Regions from separate parts of the Nocardiopsis sp. RV163 genome, predicted to be linked through region 3. Evidence: riboswitches for the same ligand, from Rfam matches in the RefSeq annotation. Region 3 holds a riboswitch; each other region holds the start of a gene.
The links. A riboswitch is a leader RNA that binds a small molecule or an ion and turns the genes downstream of it on or off. The one in region 3 is predicted to bind thiamine pyrophosphate.
Positions count from the first base shown of each region.

Region 1: linked by a shared signal. The riboswitch ahead of thiC (phosphomethylpyrimidine synthase ThiC) and the one ahead of thiO (glycine oxidase ThiO) in region 3 are both predicted to bind thiamine pyrophosphate.
Region 2: linked by a shared signal. The riboswitch ahead of thiD (bifunctional hydroxymethylpyrimidine kinase/phosphomethylpyrimidine kinase) and the one ahead of thiO (glycine oxidase ThiO) in region 3 are both predicted to bind thiamine pyrophosphate.

Region 1 is NZ_LEKI01000049.1:5,535-8,800, forward strand. Features, by position in the region: gene ABD54_RS11355 (DUF3068 domain-containing protein) at 1-198, shown strand, start outside; gene ABD54_RS11360 (SOS response-associated peptidase) at 306-1,157, shown strand; TPP riboswitch at 1,342-1,453, shown strand; gene thiC (phosphomethylpyrimidine synthase ThiC) at 1,447-3,120, shown strand.
Region 2 is NZ_LEKI01000031.1:32,540-35,805, forward strand. Features, by position in the region: gene ABD54_RS08470 (DUF368 domain-containing protein) at 1-345, shown strand, start outside; gene ABD54_RS08475 (DedA family protein) at 365-1,060, shown strand; TPP riboswitch at 1,187-1,285, shown strand; gene thiD (bifunctional hydroxymethylpyrimidine kinase/phosphomethylpyrimidine kinase) at 1,273-2,076, shown strand; gene xerC (tyrosine recombinase XerC) at 2,116-3,266, opposite strand, start outside.
Region 3 is NZ_LEKI01000084.1:1,977-5,242, forward strand. Features, by position in the region: gene ABD54_RS15690 (zinc-binding dehydrogenase) at 1-37, shown strand, start outside; gene ABD54_RS15695 (hypothetical protein) at 34-273, opposite strand; gene thiE (thiamine phosphate synthase) at 598-1,266, opposite strand; gene ABD54_RS15705 (Rv2175c family DNA-binding protein) at 1,382-1,735, opposite strand; TPP riboswitch at 1,818-1,929, shown strand; gene thiO (glycine oxidase ThiO) at 1,898-3,094, shown strand; gene thiS (sulfur carrier protein ThiS) at 3,100-3,266, shown strand, end outside.

The DNA of each region.
Region 1 (3,266 bases), on a different contig from region 3:
CGGGCCGAGCAGGCCCGCGTGCGCTCGGTGCTGCTGCGAGCCCTCTCCTCGTGGGCCCCGTGGACGCTGGCACCGCTCGGCGGCCTGGCCGTGCTGGCCGGTCTGGTCCGGGCGCGGCGGGACCGGGACGCGGACGGGGGCGCGGAGCGGGACCCCGGCCGCGCGGAGGGGGAGCCCGCCGCACCGGCGCCTGGCTGAGGCCCGGCGGAACCGGTGGGCCGTGTCGGGTGCTCCGGTGCGGGGGACACCGGCGGATACGGGTGTTCGGGGAGGGAAGGAGCTGTTTCGGCCGTAGGATCACACCCATGTGCGGTCGTTATGCCCAGTCCAGGAACGTGCACCAGTTGCAACTCGCCTTCGGCCTGCCCGAGCAGGCCCTTCCCGAGGAGACCGATCCGCGGGCGTGGCCGCCGCTGGAGGAGTTGGACCCGGACTACAACATCTCGCCGGGCAGGCCGGTGTACGCCGTCCTCGGCCCGCCCCCGCAGGCCGAGGACCGGGGGGAGCCGGGGCCCCGCTCCCTGCACACCATGCGCTGGGGCCTGGTGCCCTCCTGGGCCAAGGACCGCAACATCGGCTACCGGATGATCAACGCCCGCAGCGAGACCATCGCCGACAAGCCCGCCTTCCGCACGGCCTTCCGGCGCCGCCGCTGCCTGCTGCCCGCCGACGCCTACTACGAGTGGCAGCTGATCGGCAGGGACGGGACCGTGCAGGCCAGCACCTCGCCGGTCACCGACCCCCACCACAAGAAGCGCAAGGCCAAGGCGGACAAGAAGCCCTACTCCATCCACTACCCCGACGACCGGCCCCTGGCCCTGGCGGGGATCTTCGAGCGCTGGCGCGACCCGGAGGCGGCCGAGGACGACCCCGCCGCGTGGGTGTGGAGCTGCGCCGTCGTCACCACCGAGGCCGCCCCCGAGCTCGCCCACATCCACGAGCGCATGCCCGTCGTCGTGCCCCCCGGGGACTGGGCGGCCTGGCTGGATCCGGCGACCGGGGCCGACGAGCTGGCCCACCTGCTCCAGGACACCCCGGCCGACCGCTTCGACGTGGACGAGGTCTCCACCGACGTCAACAGCATCAAGAACAACCGCCCCGACCTGCTCGAACCGCTCTCCGACACCGGGGGAGACGAGCCGCAGACGCTCTTCTGACCCGGGGGAGGACGGCACGAACCCGTGCCGTCCGCGCCGCCGGGGGTGGCGTGCGGGAGACACTTTTGTATCCCGGGGAGGGTGGACAGTCCCGCTCCGCGGCCGGATACAGTGTCGGGGGCCACACGGGCCGGGGCCGCCCCGGTCCCGCGTGCACGGGGCGCCCCAGGCGCCCCCACATCTTCATACGCAACGCGGGAGCTCGCGCCATGGCGGGCTGAGAGGGCGACTCAACGGTGTCGCCGACCGCAGAACCTGTTCGGGTAATTCCGACGTAGGGAGGCATGCCATGACGGCTCTCGACGGCCGCGACGTCAGTTCCACCGCCGACCACCGGGTGACCACAGGTCCCATCATGGGATCACGCAAGGTCTACCGGGAGGTCGCCACCCCCGAGGGGCACACCCTCCGCGTCCCGCAGCGCCGGGTGGAACTCGGCAACGGCAGCCACTTCGACCTGTACGACACCTCAGGCCCGTACACCGACGACACCGCGCACATCGACGTCCACCGGGGCCTGGCCCCCGCCCGCGCGGAGTGGGCCCACGCGCCCGCCCCCTCCGGCGGCGCGACCACCCAGCTCGCCCACGCCAAGGCCGGGACCATCACCGCCGAGATGAGGTTCGTGGCCGCCCGCGAGGGGGTGGACCCCGAGTTCGTCCGCCGTGAGGTGGCCGTGGGCCGGGCGGTCATCCCCGCCAACCGGTGCCACCCCGAGTCCGAGCCGATGATCATCGGCAAGAACTTCCTGGTCAAGATCAACGCCAACATCGGCAACTCCGCCGTCACCTCCTCCGTCCCCGAGGAGGTGGAGAAGATGGTGTGGGCCACCCGATGGGGGGCCGACACCGTGATGGACCTGTCCACCGGCAAGCGCATCCACGAGACCCGCGAGCGCATCCTGCGCAACTCGCCCGTCCCGATCGGGACCGTGCCCATCTACCAGGCCCTGGAGAAGGTCAACGGCGACCCGGCCGCGCTGAGCTGGGAGGTCTACCGCGACACCGTCATCGAGCAGTGCGAGCAGGGCGTGGACTACATGACCGTCCACGCGGGCGTGCTGCTGCGCTACGTGCCGCTCACCGCCCGCCGGGTCACCGGCATCGTCTCGCGCGGCGGCTCGATCATGGCGGCCTGGTGTCTGGCTCACCACCGGGAGAGCTTCCTGTACACCCACTACGAGGAGCTGTGCGAGATCCTCCGGGAGTACGACGTCACCTTCTCCCTCGGCGACGGGCTGCGGCCGGGGTCGATCGCCGACGCCAACGACGAGGCCCAGTTCGCCGAGCTGCGCACCCTGGGTGAACTCACCCACATCGCCCGCGCGCACGACGTGCAGGTGATGATCGAGGGGCCCGGGCACGTGCCGATGCACAAGATCGCGGAGAACGTGCGCCTGGAGGAGGAGCTGTGCGGCGAGGCGCCGTTCTACACGCTCGGCCCCCTGGCCACCGACGTCGCGCCCGGCTACGACCACATCACCTCCGCGATCGGCGCCGCCCAGATCGGCTGGCTCGGTACGGCGATGCTGTGCTACGTGACCCCCAAGGAGCACCTGGGGCTGCCCGACCGGGACGACGTCAAGACCGGCGTGATCACCTACAAGCTCGCCGCGCACGCCGCCGACCTGGCCAAGGGCCACCCCAAGGCGCAGGAGTGGGACGACGAGCTGTCCAAGGCGCGGTTCGAGTTCCGCTGGCAGGACCAGTTCCACCTGGCGCTGGACCCCGAGACCGCGCAGTCCTTCCACGACCAGACACTGCCCGCCGAACCGGCCAAGACCGCGCACTTCTGCTCCATGTGCGGGCCGAAGTTCTGCTCCATGAAGATCACGCAGGACGTGCGCAGGTACGCCGAGGAGAACGGGCTGGAGACGGTGGCCGCCATCGAGAAGGGCATGGCCGACAAGTCAGCGGAGTTCGCCGAGCAGGGTAAGCGGGTCTACCTGCCCCTGGCGGAGTAGGAGGCCGCGGACAGGGGCTGGGCCGCGCGTGGCCCGGCCCCCTCGGGGCCCACCGCCCCAAGACACGTGCTCTGCGGTCGGTGCCGGAGCCGAGTCCGCGGCGGTAGGTTTCCGGAACCCGGTACAGGCGGCTCGGGCCGTCGGAG
Region 2 (3,266 bases), on a different contig from region 3:
CCCACGATCAGCGCGGTCGGGGACATGGACATCGCCTACCTCTCGGTGTTCGCGCTCGGCATGCTCACGGGGCTGTCGCTGTTCGTGAAGCTGCTGCAGCACCTGCTGGAGAACTTCCACCACATGACCCTGGTGGTCCTCACCGGCCTCATGGCCGGTTCGCTGCGTGCCCTGTGGCCCTGGCAGGACGAGGAGCGCACGTTCCTGACCCCCACCGACGTCCCGGTGACGGTCGCCCTGATGGCGGTCGGCTTCGCGATCGTGGCGGCGGCCATCGTCTGGGAGCGCCGCAAGCGTCTCCGGATGGAGGAAGCCGAACTCCACCGGGCTCCCACCCACGTCTGAGAACGGGAACGACAACCGCATGGGAACGAATCTGCTGATGACCGCGGCCTCGACGCCGGACGTCGGCGTCGCCCACGAGTACGAGGGATTCATCGGGTGGGTCCTGAACCTGATGACGACCCTGGGCGAACCCGGTGTCGGCGTGGCGCTGTTCATCGAGACCTTCTTCCCGCCGATGCCCAGTGAGGCGGTCCTGCCCGGCGCCGGGTTCCTGGCCTACGCCGGACACATGAACGTGTGGCTGGCCATCCTGTGGGCGACGATCGGCTGCCTGGTCGGCGCGTGGGGCTTCTACGCGATCGGCGCGCTCCTGGGCCGCGAGCGCACGGCCTGGCTGGTCCAGAAGACCCCGCTGCTGGAGATCGGGGACTTCTACAAGGCCGAGCGCTTCTTCGCCCGCTTCGGCGGCGTCGCGGTGCTGCTGGGCCGGTGCGTGCCCCTGGTCCGCAGCTTCATCTCGGTGCCCGCCGGGATCGAGCGGATGCCCCTGTTCAAGTTCTCGCTGTACACGGTCATCGGCTCCGCGGTGTGGAACACCATCTGGATCGGCCTCGGCTACGTCTTCGGCCCGGCCATCGAGCCCGTTCTGGCCCAGTGGAGCGGCGTGATCAGCAACGTCGTCGTCGTGGTCATCGGCCTGCTGGTGCTGTGGTTCATCCTGGCCCGCGTCTACAAGCGGACCAGGGACCGCCGGGCCGAGGGCACCTCCGCCTGAGCGCCCGCTCCCCGTGAACCCCTCCAGGGGTCCGCCCGCATCCCCGGGCGGACCCCTTCGGCGTTCTGTGGGTATCCTGCCCGGAACGCACCACGAACACATAACGACCGGGGCCGCCGACGCGGCTCCGGAGGCGCGGGGTGCCGGGACGCGTTCCCGGCTGAGAGCACACCCGTCGAACCTGCCCTAGTTAGCACTAGCGAAGGAACGCCATGAGCGCGTACAACATCGTGTCCATCGCCGGCAGCGACCCGAGCGGGGGCGCGGGCGTCCAGGCCGACCTCAAGGCCTTCTCCGCGCACGGGACCTTCGGTATGACGGTGATCACCGCGCTGACCGCCCAGTCCACGCTCGGCGTCACCGGGGTCCACCCGATCCCCGCGCGCTTCGTCGCCCACCAGATGGACACCCTCTTCACCGACGCCGTCGTGCACGCGGTCAAGGTGGGCATGCTGGGCACCTCGGAGGTCACCGAGGCCGTGGCCGAGGCCATCGACCGCCACACTCTGCCGAACGTGGTGGTGGACCCGGTGATGGTCGCCAAGAGCGGGGACCGGCTGCTGGAGGCCTCGGCCGTCGACGCGCTGCGCACCAAGCTCCTGCCCCGCGCGGACCTGGTCACCCCGAACCTGCCCGAGGCCGCGGACCTGCTGGAGGAGCCCGAGGCGACCGACCTGGCGTCGATGCGCGCCCAGGCCTGGCGACTGCTGGATCTGGGCCCGCGGCGGGTCCTGCTCAAGGGCGGCCACCTGCCCGGCGGGCAGAGCGTCGACGTCCTGGTCGCCGTGGACGCCGACCCGGTCGAGTTCCGCGCCCCGAGGGTGGCCACCCGCAACACGCACGGCACCGGGTGCACGCTGTCCTCCTCGATCGCGGCCCTGCTCCCGCAGCGGCCGGACGTGGCCGCCGCGGTGGGCGACGCCAAGGACTACCTGACCGAGGCCATCCGGCGCGCCGAAGAGATCGACGCGGGCGGCGGGCAGGGCCCGGTGCACCACTTCCACGCCTGGTGGTAGGGGCGGCGTCACCGGACCCGTTGACCTGCGGTGCCGTGATCAGCCGGAGTCGTCGGCGCACACAGGGCGCACACTGTGGAGATTCCCGAGCCCGCTGGCGACCGCTTCGCGGGTCCGGTCCTCACTGTCTGGCCACAGCCCGGCGTAGACATCCAGCGTGATGGCGGCCGAGCTGTGGCCCATGCGCGTCTGCACGGTCTTGACCGACTCTCCGTAGCGGATCAGCAGGGAGGCGTAGAAGCGCCGTACCGAGTGCAACCCGGAGCGCTTCGGCATTCCCGCTTTGGCCATCGCCGGGGTGAGGACCCTGTTCCACTCCCAGCGGCGGACGGGGCCACCATTCGGCAGTGTGAAGAGCAGGTGTGCTGTCCGCCGACTCGGCTTGTGCGGATCGGTCCTGTCCTCGACATCCACCGACCCGGCCGGGAAGGCGTCCAAGTGGACGAGCATCATGTCCGCGGTTTCCCGTGTCAGCGGAATGTCCCGGTAACTGGCCGAACTCTTCGGCTGCGCCAGGTAGGCGACGTTGTCCACCGGGGTGACCAGCTGCTGTTCCACGCGCAGCACCAGGCGCTCAGTGTCCAGGTGGTGAAGCTCCAGCCCGAAGAGCTCGCCTTGCCGTAGGCCGCTACCAGCGGCCAGGAGCACGACGGCCTTGAACTGTTCGGGGACGCTGTCCACGACCTCACGCAGGGTCTCCACCGGCATGACGGGCTCGGTCACCTTTCGTTTCTCGGGGAGTCGGATCCCCCGGCAGGGCGTCTTCGCGAGGAGGTCATCACGCACGGCGGCCTCGAAGACCTGGCGGAGAGTGGCGTAGACGCTCTCCACACTGGCCGGTGCCAGGGACTTGCCGAGACGCGTCACCCAGCGCTGCACGTGGGAGGGAAGGACTCTGGACAGGGCACGGTTGCCGAACTCGGGATAGACGTGGTTCTCCAGTTCTCCGATGATCCGGGAGGCTGTCAGCGGCCGGTGCAGGGCGTCCCTCCGCCACTGTTCGGCGAACTCACGGAAGGTGACACGGCCAGCCGCAGGGTCCACATAGGCACCGCGCAGGAGTTCGCCTTCCACCCTCTTCAGATGGCGTTCGGCCTCGGGCTTGGTCTTGAACTTCGGGGACTTCTGCTGTCCCCTGTCGTCCCGGTAGCGGGCAGCCCAGCGCTTACCGCGGCCGTAGGAGGCGGACT
Region 3 (3,266 bases):
GCGCACGGTGCTCGGCAAGGTCCTGCTGATCCCCTAGGACCGGGCGGCCCGGGAGGCGACGCCGTCCAGGACGAGGTCGACGGCCAGGTCGAAGTCGGCGTCCTCCGCGCTCCCGGCTCCGCACGCGGCGGCGCCCCCGAACAGGCCGTCGGCCAGGAGCGCGTGTACGCGCGGGTGGGCGTCGGCCGGAACCAGGGTCTCGATGCGGTGGGCGAGGGCCAGCTCCAGGTCCCCGGTGAGACCGGCCTCCGCGCGGACGTAGGTCCACAGCATGGTCAGGACCTGGATCCCCTCGTCCGGGGGAGAGCGGTGACCGCCCCCCTGCGCGCCGAACGCGTGCTGACCCGGCGCAGCCTCACCCACGCGCTGCGCAACGCCGGCGGCATGGTCGCCGCCGCCGTCGCCCCCGTAGCCGTGATGCTGCTGTTCGTCGCCGTCTTCGGCTCGGCCGTGGAGGGGGTGACCGGCGGCTCGTACGTGGACTACGTGACCCCGGGCGCGATGCTGCCGTGCGCGGGCCTCGGCGCGTCGGCGGCGCTGCTGACGGGACGGCTCCTCCGCCGGGTGACCGGGCGGCGCTGGCCTCCCGGGCTCCGGTCAGCCCCCGGCGCGGGCCGCCAGGCGCCGGCGCAGAGCGGCGGCCGCGGCCCGGGGGTCCTCGGCCTCCGTGATCGCGCGCACGACCACGACCCGGCGGGCCCCGGCGTCCAGCACGCGGTCGATGTTGTCGGCGTCGATCCCGCCGATGGCGAACCAGGGGCGGTCGGTGCCCAGCGCCGCGGCCGCCTCCACCAGCTCCAGCCCGGCGGCCGGGCGGCCCGGTTTGGTGGGCGTCGCCCAGGTCGGTCCGACGCAGAAGTAGTCGCTGCCGGGCTCCTCGGCGGAGGCGGCCGCGGCGGCGGCGTCGTTGTTGGAGCGGCCGATCAAGGGGTCTGCGCCGATGATGTCGCGGGCCATGGGCACGGGCAGGTCCCGCTGGCCGAGGTGGAGGACGTCGGCGCGCACGGCGCGGGCGATGTCGGCGCGGTCGTTGACCGCGAGCAGGGCGCCGTACCGCTCGCACGCCTCCTTCATCACCTCCAGTGCCGCGATCTCCTCGCGCGCCTCCAGGCCCTTGTCCCGGAGCTGGATGATGTCCACTCCCCCGGCAAGGGCCGCGTCGGCGAACTCGGCCAGGTCGCCCCGGCCGGTGCGGGCGTCGGTGCACAGGTACAGAAGCGATGCGTCCAGGCGCTTGCGCAGGCTGGTTCCGTGACTGGTCCTCACACGGTCCACCCTAGGCCCTGGCGCGTTCGGACCCAAGGGGGAGGGCTCGACGGCGCGCCCCCTCCCCTTGGGCCCCGACGGGTCCCGAGCGGGTCCGCGGACCGTAGGCCGCGGATCAGAAGGCCAGGCTCTGGGCCCGGCGGCGCACCTCGGTTCCCCGGTTCTCGCGCATGGCCTGGATCGGCGTGCCCGGCAGGGAGTCGTCGGGGGTGAACAGCCAGCGCAGGGCCTCCTCGGAGGAGAAGCCCGCGTCGGTGAGCAGCAGCAGCGTCCCCGGCAGCCCCTTGACCAGGTCGTCGCCGTCGATGAAGGCCGCGGGAATGGAGAGTTCGCCGTCGCGGACCACACCCATCATGCGGTTCTCGCGGATCAGCGTCTTGATCCTGTTCGGGCTCACGCCCAGCGGAGCGGCGGCCTCCTTGAGGGTCAGCCAGTCGCCGATCAGCGTGTCGATGTCGCGTTGTGTCACACCACCAATCTGCCACATCCGCGCACCTCCTTCCCCCCGGCACGGCGCGCGTCGGCCACGGGCCCTAGAATGGGGACAGACCCCTACATCCCGCGGGAGCCGGGTGGGACCCGGCTGAGAGGGGGGCTGTGAGCCTCCGACCGCACGAACCTGATCCGGATCATGCCGGCGAAGGGAGTGGAAGCCGCAGCCGTGCGCACCTCCGACGATTCCCACCGCGACCGCGTCGTCGTGGTCGGCGGCGGCCTCGTCGGGCGGGTCACCGCCTGGCGCGCCGCCCAACGCGGACTGAGCGTCACCCTGGTCGAGTCCGACCCCGCCCGCGCCGCCTCCACCGTGGCCGCGGGCATGCTGACCCCCGCCACCGAGGCGGCGTTCGGCGAGGAACCCCTCATGGAACTGGGCATCCGCTCGGCCCGCATGTACGCGGACTTCGTCTCCGAGCTGGAGGAGGCCAGCGGCCTGGACGTGGGCCACCGCGCCACCGGCACGCTGCTGGTCGCCTTCGACCGCGACGACCTGGCCGTCCTCACCGAACTGCACGCGCTCCAGCGGAGGCTGGGCGTCGCCGCCGAGCGCCTGACCGGCCGCGAGTGCCGCCGCCTGGAGCCCATGCTCGCCCCGTCCGTGCGCGGCGGCGTCCTGGCCCCCGACGACCACTCCGTGGACCCTCGGCGGCTGCTGCGGGCACTGGCCGCGGCGGGCGGGCGCGCGGGCGTCACCGAGGTCCGCGGGCTGGTCGGGGAGGTACTCTCCCCCGGCCCCGGGGGCGCCCGGCTGGGCGTGCGCCTGGCGGGGGAGGCCGCGGCGGGCCAGACCCTGCCCGCGCACCAGGTGGTACTGGCCGCGGGCTGCTGGGGTGAGGGCGTCGCGGTCCCCGAACCCGTGGTCCCGCCGCTGCGCCCGGTCAAGGGGCAGTTGCTGCGCGCCCGGGTGCCCGACGGGGAACCGCCGCTCGTGGGCCGGACCGTCCGCGGCCTGGTCCGGGGGTTCCCGACCTACCTGGTGCCGCGCGCCGACGGCGAGGTAGTCATCGGCGCCACCCAGGAGGAGCTGGGCCACGACACCTCGCTCACCGTCGGGGGGCTCTGGCAGGTACTGCGGGACGCGCGCGAACTCGTCCCCGGGGTGAGTGAGCTGGAGGTCACCGAGACCTGCGTCGGCCTGCGCCCCGGCTCCCCCGACAACGAACCCCTCCTGGGGCCCACGCGGGTCCCGGGACTGCACCTGGCCGCCGGGCACTTCCGGCACGGGGTCCTGCTGACCCCGGTGACCGGTGAGGCCATGGCCCGGGCCCTGACCGACGGAGACCTGCCCGAGTACGCCCGCCGTTTCACGGCACGACGCGCAAGTAGGTAGTAGCAGTGGAACTGATCGTCAACGGCGACCGCCGCGAGTTCGCCGACGACACGAACGTGGAAGCGGTCGTGCGCGACCTGACCGGCTCCGAGGCCCCCGGCGGTGTCGCCGTGGCCGTCAACGACGAGGTGGTGCGCCGGACCGCGTGGGCCGCGAGCCCGCTCAACCAGGG